Regions from separate parts of the Vibrio sp. SCSIO 43133 genome, predicted to be linked through region 1. Evidence: predicted binding sites of a transcription regulator. Region 1 holds the regulator's gene; each other region holds the start of a gene.
What was found. Region 1 encodes PurR, which represses purine synthesis genes. Its sites were predicted from a motif close to TNANGNAAACGTTTNCNTNA; they were not measured.

Region 1 (6,124 bases):
TGCCACATATGACGTTCTTAAATACCAATCCATGATGATTGTAAAACATGACAGAAGCGATACCACCAGGTTTCACTTGCTGCAAAACCGCTTCTAGAGCGGGTCTAGGTTCAGCTAACCATTCCATAACGGCATGAAACAACACCAGGTCTACTGGTTGACTCATATGTTCTGCAATACGCTGTACTGGACTATGTATCCAGCGATATTGCGAGAGTAGCCCGTTTTTTTCAACATCTGCCTTGGCCAACTTGAGCATTTCAGAAGAGAGGTCACACAATGTGATCTTGTGTCCTCTCTCAGCAATTCGTTGCGAAACTTGCCCTAATCCACCACCTGCATCTAAAACTTCTAGTTTTTTTCTTGTATCATCCAGCGCAGCGAGAGCTTGGGTTAAGTCTTCCCAAACAATAGTTTGGCGGATTTCACCCTTCTCTGAGCCGTAAATATTTTTTGCAAATTTGTGGGCGATATCGTCGAAATTTCGGTCTTGCATCACGGTATATTGAGTTAAGATAACCAGTTGTACAGCTATTCTGTCATATAAGTGACAGGAATAAAGGGGCAACTCCCTTTTTTAGCGTTAAGTGGTGTTTTTTCGGACTATTATTCTATGTTTGAGCTGAAAAAGGTTGTGTCTTCATTACTAATGCCTTTACCTGCCATGTTAATTCTTGGCTTCTTGGGCTTAGTTCTCATCATGTTTACGGCACGCCGTAAACTAGGAAGCGTGATTATTCTCGTGTCTCTGTGTGGGACTTTTCTTATTTCATTCCAACCCTTATCTAGCCGCCTGTTAATGCCACTTGAGCGCCAATACAGTGCGTTCTTACCCATTAATGAAACCATCGACTACGTGATGGTCCTTGGTGGTGGGCACGTGGTCGACGACCAAATTCCGCCCACTTCAGAACTGAGCCGAGCTTCATTAATGCGCTTAAGTGAAGGTATCCGAATTCTCAGAATGTATCCAGGCGCTAAATTAATTCTATCTGGTTATGATGGTGGTACCGGTGTCAGTCACGCTAGAACCATGGCGAAAGTTGCCCTTGCTTTAGGTATTGCTAAACCGGATATCATTTTGTTGGAAACAGCAAAAGACACATGGGAAGAAGCCCGACAAGCTGCTGGATTCGTGCAAAATAAGAAGCTGGTTTTGGTGACGTCAGCTAGCCATATGAAGCGCGCTATGCACGAATTTGAAGCTGCAGGCTTAAACCCACTCCCGGCGCCAACTAACTTCCTAGCACAAAAAGACATCGAGCAAGCATGGCAGAAATATACGCCATCATCTCGCTACTTGGAGCAAACTGAGCGGTACTGGCACGAGACCATGGGGTTAATATGGCAAAACCTTCGTGATTGGGTGGCTAACGAAGGTAACCAAGAGTTTTTACCTTCCGTTTCTGAGTTAGAGTCTTCTGAGGGTGTAGATAAGATCACTGAGCAAGACATTGAAGCGCAGCTTGCTCCTGAAGAACCGCAAGAAGCCGCAAACGCTCAATAAAAGTCAGGCACAAAAGAAAACGCCACACTTATAAAGTGAGGCGTTTTTTTCGACTATTCAAAAAGTCTAGTTGCAACGGACTTTATGTCATGATTGCAACAGAATAGAAAGCTAATCACCGGCGAACATATACCCTTCACCGTGAACAGTAATGAAAATCTGTGGGTTCTTCGGATCCAGCTCCATCTTCGCACGCATGCGACGAATTAAAACATCAATAGTGCGGTCGTTTGGCGCGTCAACTCGATGGCTAATCATATTAAGTATACGCTCTCGGCTAAGTACCTGGTTAGGATATGCCGATAGTGCTACTAAGAGTTCGTACTCTGCCTTAGTGAGTTTTACTGGCTCTCCATTGTTACTTAGCGAACGGCGTTGCTTGTCAAACACCCATTCACCAAAGTAAATCAAGTTCTCATTCTGCACCGATTCTTCAATAATAGGTTGTTTTCTGGCTAGAGAAATACGCCATAGCAAATTTTTGACGCGGACTAGGAGTTCCCTCAATTCGAATGGTTTCGTCACATAATCATCTGCGCCCATTTCCAAACCAACGATACGGTCGATACTATCTGTGCGACCCGTCACTAGAATGATGCCAATATCCGATTGACTTCTTAATTCACGCGTTAGCATCAGTCCATCTTCTTTCGGCAAGTTGATGTCTAACATCACCAAGTCGATGCTGGCTTCCTGTAGAATCTGACGCATTTGTTCGCCGCTCTCCGCTTCACTCACCAAGTAACCTTCACTTTCGAAGTAACCCGCTAGTTTGCTGCGCGTAACGACATCATCTTCCACTACTAGTACGTGATATTTCATGTCTTTCTATCTCAATCTTTCAATGACAGAGTCATTCTATTCATAATTAGTCACAATTCTAGCCTACATTGACGTGAATTGAAGAAAACTTGCTTTTTCTTGATTCAAAACAAATAGAAATCTTAACTTCAGATATGCAACAGAGATTTATCCAAAAACCTTGTTCCACATGACCATGTCTTCACAACCCTTCATTTTTCGTCTTTTTTTTTCACATCAATGATTACTGTTGTTCATCTTTATTAGCTAAAATAGAGATAACACTTTTGGAGATAAGAAAATGCAAGAAATCAAAGCATTTAACGAACAACGTGCTGAATTATACTGGTGGCTTTCGAGCCTCTTTGCTAGAGAACTAACCACAGAAGAACTCGAGCAATATCAAAGCCCAGATATACGCGCTTTCCTTACCGGACTGGGTGAAAACCCAACACTATCAGCTCCTATCGCCTCTATGGTCGACGCACTAAACAGACTGCAAGTAAGAGAAGATGCCCAACTTGAGTTGTCTGCTGATTTTTGTGATCTGTTTTTGAAAACAGATAAGCATGGGGCGCTACCTTATGCTTCTTTATATATTGGTGAGTCAGGTCTGTTAAACGACAAACCCGCTCAAGTGATGTCAGAGTTGCTTGCGGAGCATAATATTGCGGTAACTGAAAACTTAAACGAACCAGCGGATCATTTGGCTATTGAGCTCGATTTTCTCGGGAACCTCATTATTCGTTCCAACGAATTAGAGTCAGAAGCTCACATGAATGAGGCGATGGAGCAGCAAGCAGAGTTTATTGAACAACACCTGCTAACTTGGGTGCCACAATTCGTGACTAAATGTCAGCAGCACGATGAGTTTGGTTTTTACGCCGCGGTATCAACAGTACTTCAAGCACTCATCAAGCTAGATCTTGATTACTTAAAAGGTGATCAAGCCTAAGATTTTGAGGCGCATGTACTGTTTATCACTCACCGTTACAGACAAAAGTGCGCCTTATCTATAAATTTGTTGTATAAGTGATTGCTTGTATCAATGGGGAAGACTACAATCCGCCGTTTAAATGCAAAAGCCGCTTTGGTATTCAACAAGCACAATAATAATCTGTCGAACTGTTGAACCAAACCGCTGAAAAGCGGTTTTTTCATTCAGAATGCACTACTTATTAGGAACCCATATATTGGCTTCCAGAATTCGAAGCGGTATTGGCTATTAATAGCACTCCGCGATAAAAGGATATAGCTATGGCAACAATCAAAGATGTCGCCCGTCTGGCTGGCGTTTCAACGACCACCGTTTCTCACGTAATTAATAAAACTCGTTTTGTAGCAGAAGCCACACAAGAAAAAGTGATGGCAGCGGTAGATGAACTTAACTATGCACCAAGTGCGGTTGCTCGTAGTTTGAAATGTAACTCGACCAAAACGATTGGAATGCTTGTCACTCAATCTACAAACTTGTTCTTCTCGGAAGTCATCGACGGTGTTGAAAGCTACTGCTATCGCCAAGGCTATACTTTAATCCTATGTAACACGGGTGGTGTCTACGAGAAACAGCGCGACTATATTCGCATGCTCGCAGAAAAACGTGTTGATGGCATTTTGGTTATGTGCTCCGACTTAACTGAAGAGCTACTAGAAATGCTAGACCGTCATTCAGATATTCCGAAAGTGATTATGGACTGGGGCCCAGAAAGCTCTCAAGCCGACAAGATCATTGATAACTCGGAAGAAGGCGGCTATCTCGCAACTAAATATCTGATCGATAACGGTCATACTGACATTGCATGCTTGAGCGGACACCTAGAGAAAGCCGTTTGCCAAGAGCGTATTGTCGGCTATCAGCGTGCTCTAGCGGAAGCGGGTATCGAGATGAAAGATGACCGAATCTTAGAAGGTAACTTCGAATGTGATACGGCCGTGATTGCCGCTAACCGTATTGCAGCAATGGAAGTTCGTCCAACTGCCGTATTCTGCTTCAACGACACCATGGCATTCGGTTTAATGAGTCGCCTGCAACAATTAGGTGTAAAAGTTCCAGAAGATATTTCCGTTATCGGTTATGACAATATCGAATTGGCTGAGTATTTCTCTCCACCACTAACAACAGTGCACCAACCGAAGCGTCGTGTAGGTAAGAATGCGTTTGAGATTCTTCTAGAACGAATCAAAGATAAAGGTCACGAAAAACGCATTTTCGAAATGCACCCTGAGATTGTAGAACGTGATTCTGTCAAAAAACTCACATAATCCTGAAAAAAGTGCCTTTCTAGGCACTTTTTTTTGATCCTCATCCAATAAACTGAACGCTTTATTGTTTGTTTCGACACACTCTCCCGCACAAATCCCAATCGATTATCTGAAGCAATATCACACTTTTACCATACAACCGTCATAGATGTGAGTCATTTTCATTTATTCTAAATATGTCACGCACAGGGCAAACCACTTGAAAGGGTGGGACGCAAAGCCACCGGCCTAAACCAAATTTATTTGATAGGTAGCGGGGTTACCGATGGCAAAGGTATTAGCATTCTTTTGGTTTACCGCTAACAGAAGGCTGACACCCGTTTGCTATACTCTCGGACCTGATTTTGGTGACACAATCAATAACACCGAGAAAAGAATAAGCATGGACAATCCTATACTAAAAAACTCGATGCAATTGTTCGCTCAGCTTGGAAGAGTTAAGTCTCGTTCTATGTTTGGTGGATTTGGTATCTTTATTGACGATACCATGTTTGCATTAGCAGTGAATAACAAATTACATATCAGAACTAACCGTCAGACGATCGCTAAATTTAAGCAACTTGGCTACAAGCCATACGTTTATAAGAAGCGTGGGTTCCCCGTTGTCACTAAGTATTTCGCACTCCCTGAGGACTGTTGGCAAGATCAGGATGTTATCTTGACTCATGCTCGCTCTGCCTTAGAGTTCGCAAAAACAGAAAAAGTGCAACAGTCGGAAACAAAACCCAATCGACTCAAAGATTTACCTAATTTAAGACTGGCTACTGAGCGTATGCTTAAGAAAGCTGGAATTGAATCGGTATACGATCTGCAAGAGCAAGGTTCTGTGGAGGCTTTTAAAGCAATCCAACGAACTCACTCAAATACTGTAGGTCTTGAGTTACTTTGGGCGCTAGAGGGTGCCATTAATGGCACGCACTGGTCCGTGATTCCGCAAAATAAAAGAGAAGAATTGGCCAGTCTTATAAACTAGCCCTTATCGCTCTATACAAAAAATCAGCCTAACGGCTGATTTTTTTAGTTTATGATGAAAGTAAATCTATCCACGCCCTGTCTACTAAACTAATACAGAGTCGTCACAAGGACAGCATCATGAGCAAAAAGCTAATACTCGGAATCGCACTTCTCGCCGTCATTATCATTCTAGGTGTTAATTTTGGACAATATTTAACACTGGAAAATGCTCAGGCTCAGCAAGCTGCACTCAGCGAATATATCAGTCAGAATTTTGTTACTGCCGCATTAGTGTACTTTTTTGCCTATATTGCCATTACCGCATTCTCAATTCCGGGAGCTGCAGTCGTTACGTTACTAGGTGCCGCTTTATTTGGCTTTTGGACCAGCCTTCTTCTTGTCTCTTTTGCTAGTACCATTGGTGCAACCATTGCATTTTTGAGTAGTCGCTTTTTATTGCGTGACTGGGTTCAAAGCAAGTTCGGTTCAAAGTTAGAAACTATCAATAAAGGTGTAGAAAAGGACGGGGCTTTTTATCTATTCTCGCTAAGATTGATTCCGGTATTTCCGTTCTTTTTAATCAACCTATTAATGGGCTTA
Region 2 (6,124 bases), 1.6 Mb from region 1:
TATCTCCCACGCTTGCAAGTAGGCTTTTCCCGCCGCTTTGCCACGAAGTTGGTAGTTGAGCGCGGGCATGCGAAAGTCTCGCTCAAAGTAGTGACGAGCCTTTTCGATACATTGTGCTAGTTTTTTTACTGCGAGGTAGTGCAGTTCTTCGGATGGAGATGATTTCATTTAACTCAATCAAAAAATAACGCCCAAATGAGGGCGTTATTCTAGAGACATTGGTTATGTTTGCAATATATTGCTCGTTGGCTTAAGGATGATGTTTTTTCTTAATGGTTTCGTGATAGGCGTGCCATGTACCATAGCCTAGGATTGGCATAGTAATGATCATTCCAATGCCATAGGTAGCGAAGCCAATCAAGATACCGCCACAGATTACTAAAGCCCATACAATCATGGCTGGAATATTCGATTTGACCGCATTGAAGCTAGTAAACACGGCGGTCATCACATCGACGCGTCTCTCCATCATGAGTGGAATCGAGAACGCTGAAATGCTGAAGATAATCGAAGCAATCACAGCTCCAATAACACTACCCGTAATCAAAAATGGTGCAAAATCTGTCAAGGGTGCGCCTTGAACAGAAGGGTAGAGAGCGTGCAACAAGGCTGCGATTCTCATCCAGAAAATCATCGCTACAGCGAGCAAAACGGCAAATGCCCACTGTGAGGTGGAATTTCTACCGATGGCTTTCATGGAGTGGAACAGACTGGGTTTGTGTCCTTTTTCTCTTTCCCATGCTGCGTCATACAACCCAAGTGCCAAAAATGGCCCTATGAGCATATAAACCACCAAACTCGGCATGATGACTAGGTGGGTTCCTTGCCATTGTACTAATAGCACAATCGCGACAGCGGCAGCCGTAAAGCATAAGCCATAAAACGCGCTGATAATTGGCATTCGAATTAGGTCATGCAAACCAAGCGCTAGCCAGTGAAATGGCGCTGATACACTCAGTTGATTGCAAGGAATAGTTTTAGCGTAATCTTGATCCCTGACTTCGTGTTTCTTGTGGAAGTCGTCGGTATTTACAGTTCGAGGCATATGTCCTCCCTGATTTGACAAACTGGCCTACGTTTCTCAGGGATGGCGCTAACGATGCTGGTTATTCAGCACGAACAGTTATAGCAAAGTGTCGTTGTTTAGCGTCTTCCCCTTATAAGTGCTCTATTTACAGTACGAAACTCAGACCCCAAAAGGTCTGTTTGCAAGGGCACTTTTGATTAACTATTAACCGAGTTGCGAGAAAACACAATTTTCAGAAGGGTATAAATTACGTGCCGCAAAGTTCATTTTTAACAATAATGCAACAAAGTGTTTGAAATGGTTAGTAATAAAAACAAAAAAGCCTTCAAAAAATATTTTGAAGGCTTTTTAGAGTATTAGTTCAGAGTTGGCAGATTATAAACCAGCGAAGTCGCGTAGGATTACTGCTTTGTCTGTCGCTTCCCATGGGAACTCTTCACGACCGAAGTGACCGTATGCTGCTGTCTTCTTATAGATTGGCTGAAGAAGGTTTAGCATCTCTTGTAGACCGTATGGACGCAGGTCGAAGTTTTGACGTACTGCTTCGACGATGATGTCGTGAGATACTTTTTCAGTACCGAATGTTTCCACCATGATAGAGGTTGGATCAGCAACACCGATAGCGTAAGAAAGTTGGATTTCACAGCGATCTGCCATGCCAGCAGCAACAATGTTTTTCGCTACATAACGTGCTGCATATGCTGCAGAACGGTCTACTTTTGATGGATCTTTACCAGAGAATGCACCACCACCGTGACGAGCAGCGCCGCCGTATGTATCAACGATGATCTTACGACCTGTTAGACCACAGTCACCCATTGGACCACCGATTACGAAACGACCGGTTGGGTTGATGAAGAAGTTAGTTTCTTTGTTGATCCACTCTGATGGTAGTACTGGTTTGATGATCTCTTCCATCACTGCTTCGCGTAGGTCTGGTGTAGAAATTGAATCACAGTGCTGAGTTGAAAGAACAACGGCATCGATACCAACGATCTTACCTTGATCGTACTGGAACGTTACCTGAGATTTAGCGTCTGGGCGCAACCAAGGTAGAGTACCGTTCTTACGCACTTCCGCTTGTTTTTGAACAAGACGGTGAGAGTAAGTAATAGGAGCTGGCATTAGGATGTCAGTTTCGTTAGTTGCATAACCGAACATGATGCCTTGGTCACCAGCGCCTTGCTCTTTAGGATCTGCTTTATCAACGCCTTGGTTGATGTCTGGAGACTGTTTACCGATAGTGTTTAGTACCGCACAAGAATCAGCGTCAAAGCCCATATCTGAATGAACGTAACCGATCTCACGAACAGTTTCACGAGTCAATTCTTCGATATCAACCCATGCTGAAGTAGTGATCTCACCGCCTACCATCACCATGCCAGTCTTAACGTACGTTTCACAAGCAACACGTGCTTTTGGGTCTTGTTCAAGGATTGCATCAAGTACCGCATCAGAAATTTGGTCAGCGATTTTATCTGGATGGCCTTCTGATACAGATTCAGAAGTAAATAGGTGCTTAGCCATGAGAGCTCCAATTACATTTTAAAGCGAGCATATCGTACTCACTTATAGAAAATTCAATGATATATTGTAGGTGTATCTACATCTAGACGTCTATTCTATTCATCAATGTGCGATTAGCAAGCGATTTTTGCTTTTAAGTTATAGCCAATCGTTTGCCCATTTTTGTCAAAGAAACGCGCTTTAGTACGACATTATCGCGGCAAAAAGCCAAAAAATGACGGTAAAACGTTTGCAGAGAGTATGGGGCTTTGCGACAATAGCGCCGCTGATTATTCGTTCAGCTTATGAAAAACTTGGAATTCGCTTAATGCACTCAGGAGCCTACATGTCTTCTCGTAAACAACTCGCTAATGCAATCCGCGCGCTAAGCATGGATGGTGTTCAACAAGCTAACTCAGGTCACCCAGGTGCGCCAATGGGTATGGCTGATATCGCTGAAGTTCTTTGGCGTTCTCACCTAAATCACAACCCGTCAAACCCAGAATGGGCTGACCGCGACCGTTTCGTACTATCAAACGGCCACGGCTCAATGCTGATTTACTCTCTGCTTCACCTAAGCGGCTACGAGCTATCAATTGACGATTTGAAAAACTTCCGTCAACTGCACTCAAAAACACCAGGTCACCCAGAGTACGGCTATGCACCAGGTATCGAGACGACGACTGGTCCTCTAGGTCAAGGCATTACCAACGCGGTTGGTATGGCGATTGCTGAGAAATCTCTTGCAGCACAATTCAACAAAGAAGGTCACGACATCGTTGACCACTTCACTTATGTCTTCATGGGTGACGGCTGTCTGATGGAAGGTATCTCTCACGAAGCATGTTCTCTAGCAGGTACGCTAGGTCTAGGTAAGCTGATTGCTTTCTGGGATGACAACGGTATTTCTATCGATGGTGAAGTGGAAGGTTGGTTCTCTGATGACACACCTAAGCGCTTCGAAGCATACGGCTGGCACGTAATTCCTGCAGTAGACGGTCACGATGCTGATGCAATCAATGCAGCGATTGAAGCGGCAAAAGCGGATCCTCGTCCAACACTAATTTGTACTAAAACCATCATCGGTTTTGGTTCACCAAACAAAGCGGGCTCTCACGACTGTCACGGTGCACCACTAGGTCACGACGAAATTGCAGCAGCACGTGAATTCCTGGGTTGGGAACACGGTCCATTCGAAATCCCTGCTGACATCAAAGCAGAGTGGGATGCAAACGAAGCGGGTAGCGCAAAAGAAGCAGCTTGGAACGAGAAGCTAGCGGCTTATGAAGCGGCTTACCCAGAACTAGCAGCTGAGTTTAAGCGTCGTGTGAACGGTGAGCTTCCAGCTCAGTGGGAACAAGAAGCAAGCAAGATCATTGCTGATCTTCAAGCTAACCCAGCAAACATTGCATCTCGTAAAGCGTCTCAAAATGCTCTAGAAGCGTTCGGTAAGATGCTTCCAGAATTCATGGGCGGCTCTGCTGACCTAGCACCATCAAACCTCACCATGTGGTCTGGCTCTCAGTCGCTAACGGCTGACGATGCGTCTGGTAACTACATCCACTACGGTGTACGTGAATTCGGTATGACCGCGATCATCAATGGTATCGCTCTGCATGGTGGTTTCGTCCCTTACGGTGCAACCTTCCTAATGTTCATGGAATACGCTCGTAACGCAATGCGCATGGCTGCACTGATGAAAGTGCAAAACATCCAAGTTTACACTCACGACTCTATCGGTCTGGGTGAAGATGGCCCGACACACCAACCGGTTGAGCAAATCGCATCACTACGCGTAACGCCGAACATGAGCACATGGCGTCCATGTGACCAAGTAGAGTCTGCGGTTGCTTGGAAATACGCGATTGAGCGTAAAGACGGTCCAACATCGCTCATCTTCTCTCGTCAAAATCTTGCACAACAAGATCGTGACGCAGAGCAGCTAGCCAATGTTGCTAAGGGGGGTACATCCTGAAAGACTGTGAAGGTACACCTGAGCTGATCCTTATCGCTACGGGCTCTGAAGTTGAGCTAGCAACAAACGCTTACGCTGAACTGACGGCTGAAGGTAAGAAGGTACGTGTAGTGTCTCTTCCTTCTACTGACGTATTTGATGCGCAAGATGAAGCATACCGTGAAGCGGTTCTTCCTGCGGCAGTGACTAAGCGTATTGCTGTTGAAGCAGGTATTGCGGATTACTGGTACAAGTATGTTGGCTTCGGTGGCAAGATTATCGGCATGACAACATTCGGTGAATCTGCGCCAGCGGGTGAGCTGTTTAAGATGTTTGGCTTCACAACTGAAAACGTTGTAAACACAGCAAAAGAGCTACTTGCTTAATTTAGAAGACTCAATAAGCATCGTTAGTACATGAAAAGCCGAGCCCTAGAGCTCGGCTTTTTTATGACTATTCAAATTCACTACCTTTGTTATCCAACTCGCGTCTGCCACAGGTTTGGCAAGTGACATAGCGGTCCATATCATAGTAGTGCCCGCCATTGATAAACGCGTGCAGCAATAACTTAATTCGACCAAGGATCTTTGGGTCTTTGTCATAGCGACTTGGTTTACGTATCAAGACTTCGTTATGAACAGTTTCTTTATTACATGATTGGCAGTAATGCTGACCAGTAAACATGGGACACCTCCTGTGCAGTGAAAACGAGGTCGTTAAATGGCACGAGAGATGAACCCTTTAACCATGGTAGCAGAGTGAATTTTTAGCGGATGGCGTGTTTTGGAGACTTGCCTCGCAACTGTTAATGCGAAATGACAGTTGATCGGTTACTATGCACACCTTCATAACGTGAACTAAGGATGTAGTGCGATGTTAAAAGTGGCTATTAATGGCTTTGGTCGCATTGGACGAAATGTACTTCGAGCAATCTATGAAAGCGGCAAAAACGATAAAATACAAGTCGTCGCGGTCAACGAGCTTGCTCAACCTGAAGCAATGGCACATTTGCTTCAATACGATACTAGTCATGGTCGATTTGCCAAGAAGATCTCTCACGATCAAGAGCACCTGTATGTTAATCACTGCGATGGCAAGTTCGATACGATTCGAATTTTACACTCTGCTGAGATAAATTTGCTGCCTTGGCGTAATTTGGACGTTGATATCGTCTTGGATTGCACCGGGGTATTTGGTTGTCGTGCCGATGGCCTGGAACATATCGCTGCGGGTGCTAAAAAAGTGCTATTTTCTCACCCTGGTTCACACGATCTTGATAACACTATTATTTATGGTGTGAATCATGACTCCTTGACACAAGAGCAGGTTATTGTTTCTAACGGCTCTTGTACCACTAACTGTATTGTTCCTGTCATTCAAGCGTTAGATGAAGCCTTCGGCATCGATTCCGGTACCATTACCACTATTCACTCGGCGATGAATGACCAACAAGTTATTGATGCCTATCACAGTGACTTACGAAGAACGCGTTCAGCAAGCCATTCTATCATTCCAGTTGATACTAAGTTGCATAAAGGTATTGAACGCATTTTTCCGAAATTTTCTAACAAATTTGAAGCAATTTCTGTCAGAGTGCCAACAATTAATGTCACCGCTATGGATTTAAGTGTAACTAT
Region 3 (6,124 bases), 510 kb from region 1:
CGGTAACGGTAGAGACAAGAGTGCCATGCTCTACTTGAGTCGTCATTGTCGAGCCTATCTCTACCGAATCTACATGAGAAATGACTTTCCCATCCTCATCTTGAGTAATAGAGTAACCGCGCTTCAAAGTAGCGAGTGGACTCACCGTATCAAGCTTACCTACTGTTAATGCAAATTTATGCTTAGTTGAAGAGAGTTGGCGTTGCATCGCTTGCTCTAGTCGGCTTTCTAATTGAGTCAATCGATGCGATTGTTGTGCCAGACGAGTAACAGGAGACTGTAACTTCAGGCGATGCAGCTTGTTGGTTAACCTTAGAGTCTCTTGAGATAACCTTTGCTTCATTGCGGCATTAAGGCGGTACTCAAATTCATCCAGGCGTTGACTTTGGCGCTGCAAATGATGTTTAGGATGTTGATTGCTCAGGTCTTGCATCAACGAGGACAAGCGCTGCTTTTGCTCCGACAGATAAAGTCGAATGATGTTTCTCAGGCGCTGTTCTCTAGTGATCAGTGACTCACGTTTATGAGAGGTATCATTGCTGACTAGTTCTGCGGCTGCACTTGGTGTCGGGGCGCGCACATCAGCGACGTAATCAGCGATAGTGACGTCAATTTCATGTCCGACTGCACTGATAATTGGTATTTGGCTGGCGGCAATGGTTCTGGCGACGATTTCGTGGTTGAAGCACCATAAATCTTCAAGTGAACCTCCGCCTCGACCGACGATTAACACATCACACTCGTTTCGGCTGTTTGCTCTGCCAATCGCTTGAGCAATCTCAATCGCAGCATTATCTCCTTGAACCGTCGTCGGGTAAATAACCACAGGTAAGGAAGGATCACGCCTTTTCAAAACATCTAAAATATCAAATAAAGCAGCGCCCGTTTTGGAGGTAATGATACCTACACGTTTTGGGTGGCTGGGCAATGGTTGTTTTAGTGTTTGAGCAAACAAACCTTCTGCGGCAAGTGACATTTTCAGCTTCTCAAACTCTTGCTGAAGTCGACCATCCCCCTCGGGTTGCATTGACTCTATGATGAGCTGATAGTCACCTCGTGGCTCATAGAGAGAGAGTCTTGCTTTAACTAGTACTTGATTTCCATTAGCAGGTTTGAACGTTACACGGCGGTTGTTACCACGAAACATCGCGCATTTCACTTGAGCGCGAGAGTCCTTAAGAGTGAGGTACCAATGACCAGAGACAGGTGCAGAAAAGTTAGAAATTTCGCCGACTAACCACACAATCCCCATTTCATTTTCTAGCAACAAACGAACTTCAGAGTTCAGGCGTGACACCGTGTAAATGTTTTGATTACTAGACGTAGAATTAGAGCTTGATCGCGAGGATAGGGGCACAGCTAATCTCAAAGACGTGGGTATGGAAATTAGCGGCAATATAATACATATCAAGGGGGTAAATGCAAATAAAAAATATAAAAATGTGTAGCCAAGCGATTTCGTCGGGCGTATAATCCCACCGCAATATCTAATCCAAATGACCTTATTATGCGAAACGATAAGGGCGGATTATTCCTTCAACTCCTCTATTGTGAGATATTGCAAATGCTAAGAATTGCCAAAGAAGCGCTGACGTTCGATGATGTACTACTCGTTCCAGCTCACTCCACCGTTCTCCCAAACACAGCCGATCTTCGCACTCGGTTGACGAAGAATATCAGTCTGAATATTCCAATGATCTCTGCGTCTATGGACACAGTGACGGAAGCGCGTCTAGCGATCGCGCTTGCCCAAGAAGGTGGCATTGGCTTTATCCACAAAAACATGTCTATTGAGCAACAAGCTGAGCAAGTACGTCTTGTTAAGATCTTTGAAGCTGGTGTAGTAACAAACCCTGTTACTGTTCGTCCAGAAGCAACGATTGCAGATGTAATGGCGCTAACTGAAAAGCATGGCTTTGCAGGTTTCCCTGTTGTTACAGAAACGAATGAGCTTGTAGGCATCATCACTGGCCGTGATGTTCGCTTTGTTACTGATTTAAGTAAGAAAGTAGAAGTAGTAATGACGCCAAAAGCGCGTCTAGCATCAGTAAAAGAAGGCGCTTCTCGTGAAGAAGTGCAAGAAGAGATGCACCGTGCACGTGTTGAAAAAGTGTTGGTCGTAAACGATGAGTTCCAACTTACCGGTATGATCACTGCAAAAGACTTCCACAAAGCAGAACGTAAACCAAACGCATGTAAAGATGCGCAAGGTCGTCTGCGCGTAGGTGCTGCTGTCGGTGCGGGCGCGGGTAACGAAGAGCGCGTAAAAGCTCTAGTTGAAGCTGGTGTTGATGTGCTTTTGATTGACTCTTCACACGGTCATTCAGAAGGCGTTTTAACTCGCATTCGCGAAACACGTGAAGCGTACCCAGATCTCGATATCATTGGTGGCAACGTAGCTACGGCTGCTGGCGCGAAAGCATTGATTGAAGCGGGTGTTAGTGCCGTTAAAGTTGGTATTGGCCCTGGTTCTATTTGTACAACTCGTATCGTTACAGGTGTTGGTGTTCCTCAAGTTACAGCGATTGCTGACGCTGCTGGTGTTGCCAACGAATATGGTATTCCAGTTATCGCAGACGGTGGTATCCGCTTCTCTGGTGATATCTGTAAAGCAATCGTTGCTGGTGCATCATGCGTGATGGTTGGCTCTATGTTTGCTGGTACTGAAGAAGCACCAGGCGAAGTTATTCTTTATCAAGGCCGTTCTTATAAGGCTTACCGTGGAATGGGTTCTCTTGGCGCGATGTCTCAAGGTTCATCGGACCGTTATTTCCAATCAGATAATGCTGCGGACAAGCTTGTTCCAGAAGGTATCGAAGGTCGCATCGCCTACAAAGGTCGCCTAAAAGAAATCGTTCACCAACAAATGGGTGGTCTTCGTTCAAGCATGGGTCTAACAGGCTCTGCGACTATCGAAGATATGCGTACTAAAGCAGAGTTCGTACGTATCTCTGGTGCTGGCTTAAACGAGTCACACGTGCACGACGTTCAAATCACTAAGGAAGCACCAAACTACCGTCTAGGTTAATTACCCATAGACTGTAGTGATAACGTTGAGGGTCACAATTGACCCAAGTAAGTCTAAATCTTACGTAAACGTTTGCTTTTTTCCTTGATGCATAGATGTGAGGCGGGTAAACTCGCCTCCGTTCTCAATACTTAGCTTATAAGATTGCCCAAAATGACGAAAAATATTCATGACCAACGAATTCTGATTTTAGACTTCGGCTCGCAGTACACACAATTAGTAGCACGTCGTGTACGTGAAATCGGCGTTTACTGTGAACTATGGAGCTGGGATGTAGAAGAAGCGGATATTCGTGAATTCAACCCAGACGGTATTATTCTATCTGGCGGCCCTGAGAGTGTAACAGAGGAAAATTCTCCTCGTGCTCCTCAATACGTATTTGATTCAGGTGTTCCTGTTCTTGGCGTTTGTTACGGCATGCAGACAATGGCTGAGCAGCTTGGTGGCCGAGTAGCAGGTTCAAACGAACGTGAATTTGGCTACGCACAAGTTAAAGTATCTGGTGACTCAGCGATTTTCAAAGATCTTGAAGCGACTCAAGACGTCTGGATGAGCCACGGCGATAAAGTTGTAGAAATTCCAGCAGACTTCGTAAAAGTTGGTGAAACGGACACTTGCCCGTACGCTGCTATGGCGAATGAAGAGAAGAAATACTATGGCGTTCAGTTCCACCCAGAAGTAACGCACACTAAACAAGGCCTGCAAATGCTAGAGAACTTTGTTCTTGGTGCATGTGGCTGTGAGCGTTTATGGACATCAGAATCCATCATCGAAGATGCTGTTGCTCGTATTAAAGAGCAAGTAGGCGATGATGAGGTTATTCTGGGTCTATCTGGTGGTGTTGATTCATCGGTAGTTGCAATGCTTGTTCACCGTGCAATTGGCGACAAGCTGACCTGTGTGTTCGTGGACAACGGCCTACTTCGTCTTAACGAAGGCCAGCAAGTGATGGAAATGTTTGGCGATAAGTTCGGTCTAAACATCATCAAAGTTGACGCAGAAGAGCGCTTCTTGACTGCACTTGAAGGAAAGTCAGATCCAGAAGAGAAACGTAAAACAATCGGTCACGTGTTTGTTGACGTATTCGATGAAGAGTCTAAGAAGCTTAAAAATGCGAAATGGCTAGCACAGGGTACCATCTACCCAGATGTCATTGAGTCAGCTGCTTCTAAAACGGGTAAAGCTCACGTTATTAAATCACACCACAATGTGGGTGGCCTTCCTGATGATATGGAAATGGGGCTTGTTGAGCCACTACGTGAATTGTTTAAAGATGAAGTGCGTAAGATCGGTCTAGAACTGGGTCTACCATACAATATGCTTTATCGTCACCCATTCCCAGGACCAGGCCTAGGTGTTCGTGTTCTTGGTGAAATCAAGAAAGAGTACTGTGACTTGCTGCGCCGTGCTGATGCTATCTTTATTGAAGAATTGCACGCCGCAGATCTGTATAACAAAGTTTCTCAAGCATTTACCGTGTTCCTACCAGTTCGTTCTGTAGGTGTTATGGGTGATGGCCGTAAGTATGACTGGGTAGTATCACTGCGTGCTGTTGAAACCATCGACTTTATGACGGCTCATTGGGCACATTTACCATATGACTTCCTAGGTAAGGTCTCGAACCGTATTATCAACGAAGTTGACGGCATTTCACGTGTGGTTTACGACATTTCTGGTAAGCCACCAGCGACAATCGAGTGGGAATAATCTCCGCTTGTTGTCATTAAATTATAGAAACCGGCGCAAGCCGGTTTTTTTATGCATGCTAATTGATATCTGCAAATTATCAATCTTAGATTGCAAATAACGGATCTGCTCAATGTCACAAATATCGATTAAAATTTTTCTATAACTTTTACCACTAATTTTTAATCGAAGGCTCTTTTACATGTCGAACAAACTCGCAAACCCTGCGCCACTTGGCCTAATGGGTTTTGGTATGACTACCATTCTGCTTAACATCCACAATGCAGGTTTCTTTCCGATTGATTCAATGATTCTTGCTATGGGTATTTTTTATGGCGGTCTTAGCCAAGTGTTTGTTGGCATGATGTGCTTTAAGCGTGGTGACACTTTTGGCACTACGGCATTCACGTCGTACGGCTTATTCTGGTTAACGCTAGTGGGTATTATCGTAATGCCTTACATGGGTCTTCCTGCAAGCCCTGCGAAATTTATGGGTTGGTATTTACTGCTATGGGGTGTGTTCACTGGCTTCATGTTCATTGGTTCACTTTGCTACCCAGTGGCTAAGCAAGTGGTCTTTGGTTCTCTGACTATCCTATTTTTCTTGTTAGCAGCGCGTGATTTCTTCGGCAGCGAATTGATTGGCACTATTGCTGGCTTTGAAGGTATCTTCTGCGGCGCGAGCGCGATTTACTTCGCTATGGCTCAAGTACTTAACAACGAATATGGTCGCACTATTCTCCCTATCGGTGAGAAAAAAGCGCCAGCAATGAACACTCAAGAAGTGGCTGCATAATTTAAGTTTCATTCATTCGGGAACAGTGAATGATAAAAGGGGTAGCTAAGCTACCCCTTTTTTTATGCGATGAGCATGTTTCATGTCATCCCTGCACAGGCAGATACCTACCCAAAGTGAACATCAATTCTTAATTAAGATGTCTGTGTCTGAGTGGATGCGGAGTCCGCCTCTTGAGGCGCGTCAGGCTTTGTACCTGTTTTACGTTCGTAGCGACCTTCCCAGTAGTCTGCACCTTTAATACCAAGTGCGACAGGGTTGAATGTATACTCTTCTACACCTTGCTCCTGCTGTTTCTCATAATCTTTGAGTGCAATGACTGCTGGTTTGGCAATAAAGAAGATGATCAAAATGCCCACGATGTTTAACCATGCCATCAGACCAACACCTACATCACCCATAGCCCAAGCAAGGTTAGCCGCTTTCACTGTCCCATAAAACACAGATGTAATTAGCACGAGTTTCAAGATGAACATCAATCCGTTGATTTTGAAAGTACGGCGAATGTAAGCGATATTTGTCTCTGCAATGTAGTAGTACGCCAGAATGGTCGTAAATGCGAAGAAGAATAGTGCAAATGCGATAAATAGCTTACCAACACCAGGCATTGTGCT
Region 4 (6,124 bases), 1.4 Mb from region 1:
TGAGTTTGAGGAAACAATTGCCATAGTAAAACGCCAGCAATCCAAGCGGACACCGCTAACATGGTTAGAGTAAGCGTTAGGCTAATTTGAGATTGATACTGCAGACAACGACGAAAAAATGAAGATATAGAAGCGGTGTTGATACTCGCAGCCGATATGGATATTCCTTTCACTCTCCTAACTTCCTGCCCTACTAAACATTTACTGACTGTGTAATTAATTGTTATTGCTAAATTATCAGCAATCGTTTTTTGTATGGTTAATCATCTGACTATAGCATAACTACTATGACTGTAGTGCAATCCGCAGAATGGGGTTGAAATAATTAGATCTAAACTCCATTTAGAGGAATATTAGCATGATAAACCTATCAGCAGCTCTCCTCAATTTGTCAGTAATTACTTAAAACTGTCAGGTTATTGAGCACAAGAGCACTGATATTGAGTTAGATAGCAGGATTCAGTATGAGTTCCGAAGAAAAAGCCGTTCGCCTCGATAAATGGCTGTGGGCCGCCCGCTTTTACAAGACAAGAAGCATCGCTCGCAACATGGTCGATGGTGGCAAAGTCCACTATAATGGACAACGTTCTAAACCAAGTAAAATTGTAGAATTAGGCGCTGTCATCGCCCTCAGACAAGGCAATGAAGAAAAGACAGTGACTATTGAGCGTATTTCAGATCAACGCAGAGGTGCACCGGAAGCCCAAACTCTCTACTCAGAAACATCAGAGAGTATTGCCAAACGAGAAGATAACGCGTTGCGCAGAAAACTAAATGCTCACAACCCAAGCCCTGAGCGTCGACCTGACAAAAAACAGCGTCGCGACATTATTAAGTTTAAACATCAATAAGCTGGAGTTTCCTAAATGGCTAACAACACATTAAATCGCTACCTCTTTGAAGAGCTATCAGTGCGCGGAGAGCTCGTGCAATTGGATAGCGCCTATCAGGAGATACTATCCAGCAAAGAATACCCAGCTCCACTGCAAACTCTTCTAGGTGAGTTGCTTGTTGCGACAAGTCTACTAACTGCTACGTTGAAGTTCGAAGGTTCAATTACCATGCAGTTGCAGGGTGATGGCCCAGTTTCCTTAGCGGTGATTAATGGAGACCACAACCAAAAACTACGTGGTGTTGCTCGCTGGGAAGGCGATATTGCTGATGATGCTTCAATCCACGACATGATGGGTAAAGGCTACCTAGTTATCACCATTACTCCAGATCAAGGTGAACGCTATCAAGGCGTTGTCGGATTGGAAGGTGACAATTTGTCAGAGGTGCTAGAGGGCTATTTCGAGCGTTCTGAACAGTTGAAGACTCGTTTATGGATCCGTACTGGTGAAGTTGATGGTCACAAGCATGCGGCAGGCATGCTGCTTCAGGTTATGCCTGATGGTACCGGTTCTCCAGAAGATTTCGAGCATCTAGAGCAGCTCACGAATACTGTAAAAGATGAAGAGTTATTTGGTTTAGAAGCCAATGAATTGCTCTACCGTCTATATAACCAAGATAAAGTACAGCTATTCGAACCAAAAGAAGTGGAATTTTTCTGTGGTTGTTCACGTGAACGTAGCGGCGCAGCTATTGTCACTGTCGCTCAGGAAGAAATTTTTGACATTTTGGCTCAAGATGGCGAAGTTGCCCTGCACTGTGATTACTGTGGTTCAACCTACGCTTTTGACGAGCCAGAGATCAAAGCACTTTACGCAGATGCCCAATCGGATAACAAGACCGTACACTAATTTTTAGAGTGTAAAAATGAATAAAAGCCAGATCAGATGTGATCTGGCTTTTTTTGTTCGTTTTATTTAACAAATACGCAAATTATTAATGCAAATGCACTAACAAAAGACGTAAATCATGTGTTACATTTGATCTAACGCAAAGGTTTGCTTTGGGGAGAATTAGCCTAATTTCAATATGTGACAAAACACTTAAAACCATCAATAACTGATGAATAATTTTTGAACTATATCCCTGTTTTCTCGGGTCGCCGTTGCTAGCATGGAGTTCAAAATAAAAAACAAATAATAAATAACGAATTACAAAAAAAATTTTAAAATCCCTACAAAAATCCAATAAGGAGCACCTATGACCGTTATGGACATTAATAAGGCTGCACAAATCGATCTTACCAAGTACGGAATCACTGGCGTAACTGACATTGTACGCAACCCAAGCTACGAACAGTTATTTGAAGAGGAAACTCGCGAAGGTCTAGAGGGCTACGAGAAAGGCGTAGTCACTGAACTTGGCGCCGTCGCTGTAGACACGGGTATCTTTACTGGTCGCTCACCAAAAGACAAATTTATCGTTAATGATGACACCACTCGCGACACCATGTGGTGGACATCCGATAAAGTTAAAAATGACAACAAACCTATGTCTAAAGAGGCATGGGATGACCTAAAACTACTCGTTACAGGTCAACTTTCTAACAAACGCTTATTCGTCATTGACGGATATTGCGGTGCGAACCCAGACACTCGACTCTGCATTCGTATTATCACAGAAGTGGCTTGGCAGGCTCACTTCGTTAAAAACATGTTCATCCGTCCAACAGAAGAAGAGCTCGCTACGTTTGAGCCAGACTTCGTGGTCATGAACGGTGCTAAGTGCACTAACCAAAAATGGGAAGAACAAGGGCTCAACTCTGAAAACTTCACTGTATTCAACCTAACGGAAAGAATGCAGCTTATCGGCGGTACTTGGTACGGTGGTGAAATGAAGAAAGGTATGTTCGCAATGATGAACTACTTCCTTCCTCTAAAAGATATCGCATCCATGCACTGTTCTGCGAATATGGGCGAAGAAGGTGATGTGGCTGTCTTCTTTGGCCTATCAGGTACGGGTAAAACAACGCTATCAACCGATCCAAAACGCGCACTGATCGGTGACGATGAGCACGGTTGGGATGATGACGGTATATTCAACTACGAAGGTGGTTGTTATGCGAAAACAATCAACCTTTCGAAAGAAGCTGAGCCAGACATCTACAACGCGATTCGTCGAGATGCACTATTAGAGAATGTTACTGTTCGCAACGATGGTTCTATCGACTTTGATGATGGTTCGAAGACAGAGAACACTCGTGTCTCGTACCCACTTCACCATATCGAAAATATCGTGAAGCCAGTATCGAAAGGTGGTCATGCGAACAAAGTCATCTTCTTGTCAGCAGATGCGTTTGGTGTACTTCCACCAGTTTCTAAATTGACACCTGAGCAAACTAAGTACCATTTCCTTTCAGGCTTTACAGCGAAGTTAGCAGGTACTGAGCGTGGTATCACAGAGCCAACACCAACATTCTCAGCATGTTTCGGGGCAGCATTCCTAACGCTACACCCAACTAAGTACGCAGAGGTTCTAGTGAAGCGTATGGAAGCAGCAGGCGCGGAAGCTTACCTTGTGAATACTGGTTGGAATGGCAGTGGTAAACGTATCTCGATTCAAGATACACGCGGTATCATTGATGCGATTCTAGATGGCTCTATTGAACAAGCAGAAACGAAGACTATTCCTGTGTTCAATCTAGAGGTACCGACTTCGCTTCCAGGCGTTGACCCAACTATCTTGGACCCAAGAGACACTTATGTAGATCCACTACAATGGGAGAGCAAAGCCGAAGATCTAGCGAAACGCTTTATCAATAACTTCGACAAGTATACTGATAATGCAGAAGGTAAATCATTGGTAGCCGCTGGCCCTCAATTGGACTAATTGTTAGATAAACGTTCAATTTTTTAACTCTAGCCCCTCTTTTTGAGGGGCTTTTTCGTGTTTTTCACGCTAAATTATTGTTTATGTTGGAAGGTAGGAAAATAACTTCGTGATAAGAAAGATAATTGCACTTTGGATAGCATTGCTTGCACTTGGCTTACTTTCAGTTTTGATCGTTTTTGGTGTCTTGCATACACAGTATGCCAAACCAATTATCACTTATGCTCTGCAGCAAGCATTGAACATAAAAGTGGATAGTGAGGCGATAAGTTATCACTACCCTAATAGAATCGATTTTTCGAATGCCAACTTTTCAAAAGCTGAGCACGATTCCATTAGTGTCAACAAGCTATCGGTGTGGTTTTCACTGCCAACGTCGACTTCTAAGTGGCTACACATTAACGAGTTGTATGTTAGTGGTGCCAATCTATCAAACCTTACGCTGGGCCTAGATGCATTAGCTGATTACCAGATCAACAACATCGCTCTCGATCATATGGATTATTCTGGACACGACGTGATCATCAATGATCTGCAGCTCCAACTAAGAAACCTAGAGGTAGGTACATCAATCGAAAGTACTAGAGCAGACTTTCAAGTTCGTGCTTCCCAGGTCTACTATCAAGGTGAAGCTATTGATGAGCTTCTCCTTGATGGTTCCCTTGCTGGCGACAACACGAAAATCTACGGTGCCTCATTCACGTGGAAAAAGGCGCAAGTTACCACTCAAGCGCAAATTGAGAATGGTCATTGGTCTTTAGTCAACACCACTATCAACAAGCTAAAATTTGATTTGTCAGAACTCAGCCAAGGACCGTTAAGTTCACTCACTTCTGTGATTGGCCATATTAACAGTTTGGATCTTTTAAACTCTGATATTACCTACCAGGGAGCGCATGCAGAAAACGTTAGTGCGTCGTTAGAAAACATCGACCTCACTCGCTCGATATGGACACAAAGTCAAGCGTATCTCTCGCTCGATGCTGACAAGCTTCAATGGCAACAGTTTGATTTCATTGAGCCGACTCTAGAACTCAGCTTTTCACCAAATAAACTCGACATCAAAGATCTCGATACCAACCTTGAACAAGGTCGGATTCAAATAGCAGGTACGTTAACTCCAAATTCAATAGCATTGAACAAAGTCGATTTAGATGGCATCAAGTATTACCAAGAACAACAAAATCACTCTTTAACGGATCTGTTTACTCACTTGCATCTCAGCGATCTTAAACAGCTCTCTATCGACTCGCTGAATATCAACCGTAGTCAATGGATTCAACTTGCTCGAAAGCCTTATTGGCAAGTTACGGGTCTAAACCTACAAGCTGAAGATCTACTTATCAAAAAAGATTATCGTTGGGGCTTTTGGCAGGGAAGCACTATTGCGTCAGCCAATAGCGCTAGTATCGATAAAATAATCGCCAACCAGGTGGCCGTTGAAACCAAAAGCACTGATGGAAAGTGGCAACTCAACCGGCTGTTTATCCCTTATGACAAAGGATACATCAGCGCCTCAGCAGAACTTGACTTTGCTGCGCCAAGTCAGCCTTTACGAATTGATGCTGAAGCATATTCAGCCCCTGTCGAGCTACTCAATTACTTAACTGGCAGTAAACAAATACAAATTTCCGGCTTAGCCGATGTGGCGCTGTCAGTAAATGCTCTTACGGCAGACAAGTTATCGTTACAGCACACTTTATCGGGCTCTCTTGAAGCCAATTTCTACAACACTCAAATGACAACTGAAGAAACTGATACTTATAATGTTTCTCTATCGCCATTTAAGTTAAGTGCAGATAGAGGGCAGCTGACCCTTGCCGCATTCGAGGTCTCGAGCCAAGAGTGGAATGGGAAAGCAGAAAGCACTATCGACCTAAGAAAGGATCCACTACGTTCACTTCGATTAACATTGCACTCCGAGTGCCGCTCTCAATATCATGTTGAGTTGTTGACTGGTCACATCGGGCTTGAAGAAGCGGAATGTGCAGATCAAAAAAAGCAGCAGATTCAACCATAACCTGCTGCGATTGAGATTATTATGTGGAAAGTAGCGTGTCTTTATAGTTTGGTAGCAACATATAAGTACCAACAAACTCGACGGCAGGCACATCTCCACTGTAGATCGTAACATTGATGATGATGCGCGCCTTTCTACCAGTTGCCAATCGGTCTAAGTCGCCACTAATACCATCAAGAGAAGTCACCGATACTGGACTCATTTCTACGGGATGACGATAACGAATGCTACTGTCTGCCAACACGATATCAGCATGTAAACCTCGCTCACGCATCAAGAGCCATGTCATCCCCCATCCTGTTAATGTCGCAAGAGTAAAGGCAGAACCGGCAAACATTGTATTGTGTGGATTGAGGTTAGGATTTAGTTGGGCACCACATTCAA

Region 2: a site for PurR is predicted at 2,695-2,714, ahead of metK (methionine adenosyltransferase). Genes of this name have one in related genera too.
Region 3: a site for PurR is predicted at 1,445-1,464, ahead of guaB (IMP dehydrogenase). Genes of this name have one in related genera too.
Region 4: a site for PurR is predicted at 1,878-1,897, ahead of pckA (phosphoenolpyruvate carboxykinase (ATP)). Genes of this name have one in related genera too.

The regions. Positions count from the first base shown of each region.
Region 1 covers NZ_CP068024.1:2,395,883-2,402,006, forward strand. The annotation lists gene cmoM (tRNA uridine 5-oxyacetic acid(34) methyltransferase CmoM) at 1-499, opposite strand, end outside; gene elyC (envelope biogenesis factor ElyC) at 614-1,507, shown strand; gene torR (two-component system response regulator TorR) at 1,619-2,329, opposite strand; gene torD (molecular chaperone TorD) at 2,610-3,263, shown strand; gene purR (HTH-type transcriptional repressor PurR) at 3,566-4,570, shown strand; cyclic di-GMP riboswitch class I at 4,750-4,837, shown strand; gene JKJ11_RS11335 (TfoX/Sxy family DNA transformation protein) at 4,953-5,543, shown strand; gene JKJ11_RS11340 (TVP38/TMEM64 family protein) at 5,663-6,124, shown strand, end outside.
Region 2 covers NZ_CP068024.1:400,770-406,893, forward strand. The annotation lists gene JKJ11_RS02130 (SprT family zinc-dependent metalloprotease) at 1-168, opposite strand, end outside; gene JKJ11_RS02135 (DUF2189 domain-containing protein) at 251-1,045, opposite strand; gene metK (methionine adenosyltransferase) at 1,403-2,554, opposite strand; partial or broken gene tkt (transketolase) at 2,862-4,873, shown strand; gene JKJ11_RS02150 (hypothetical protein) at 4,941-5,171, opposite strand; gene epd (erythrose-4-phosphate dehydrogenase) at 5,361-6,124, shown strand, end outside.
Region 3 covers NZ_CP068024.1:2,908,760-2,914,883, reverse strand. The annotation lists gene xseA (exodeoxyribonuclease VII large subunit) at 1-1,357, opposite strand, end outside; gene guaB (IMP dehydrogenase) at 1,565-3,028, shown strand; gene guaA (glutamine-hydrolyzing GMP synthase) at 3,182-4,735, shown strand; gene JKJ11_RS13675 (acetate uptake transporter) at 4,917-5,510, shown strand; gene JKJ11_RS13670 (alanine/glycine:cation symporter family protein) at 5,645-6,124, opposite strand, start outside.
Region 4 covers NZ_CP068024.1:161,137-167,260, reverse strand. The annotation lists gene gspC (type II secretion system protein GspC) at 1-173, opposite strand, end outside; gene hslR (ribosome-associated heat shock protein Hsp15) at 465-851, shown strand; gene hslO (Hsp33 family molecular chaperone HslO) at 867-1,742, shown strand; gene pckA (phosphoenolpyruvate carboxykinase (ATP)) at 2,092-3,720, shown strand; gene JKJ11_RS00800 (AsmA family protein) at 3,830-5,740, shown strand; gene JKJ11_RS00795 (bifunctional GNAT family N-acetyltransferase/hotdog fold thioesterase) at 5,760-6,124, opposite strand, start outside.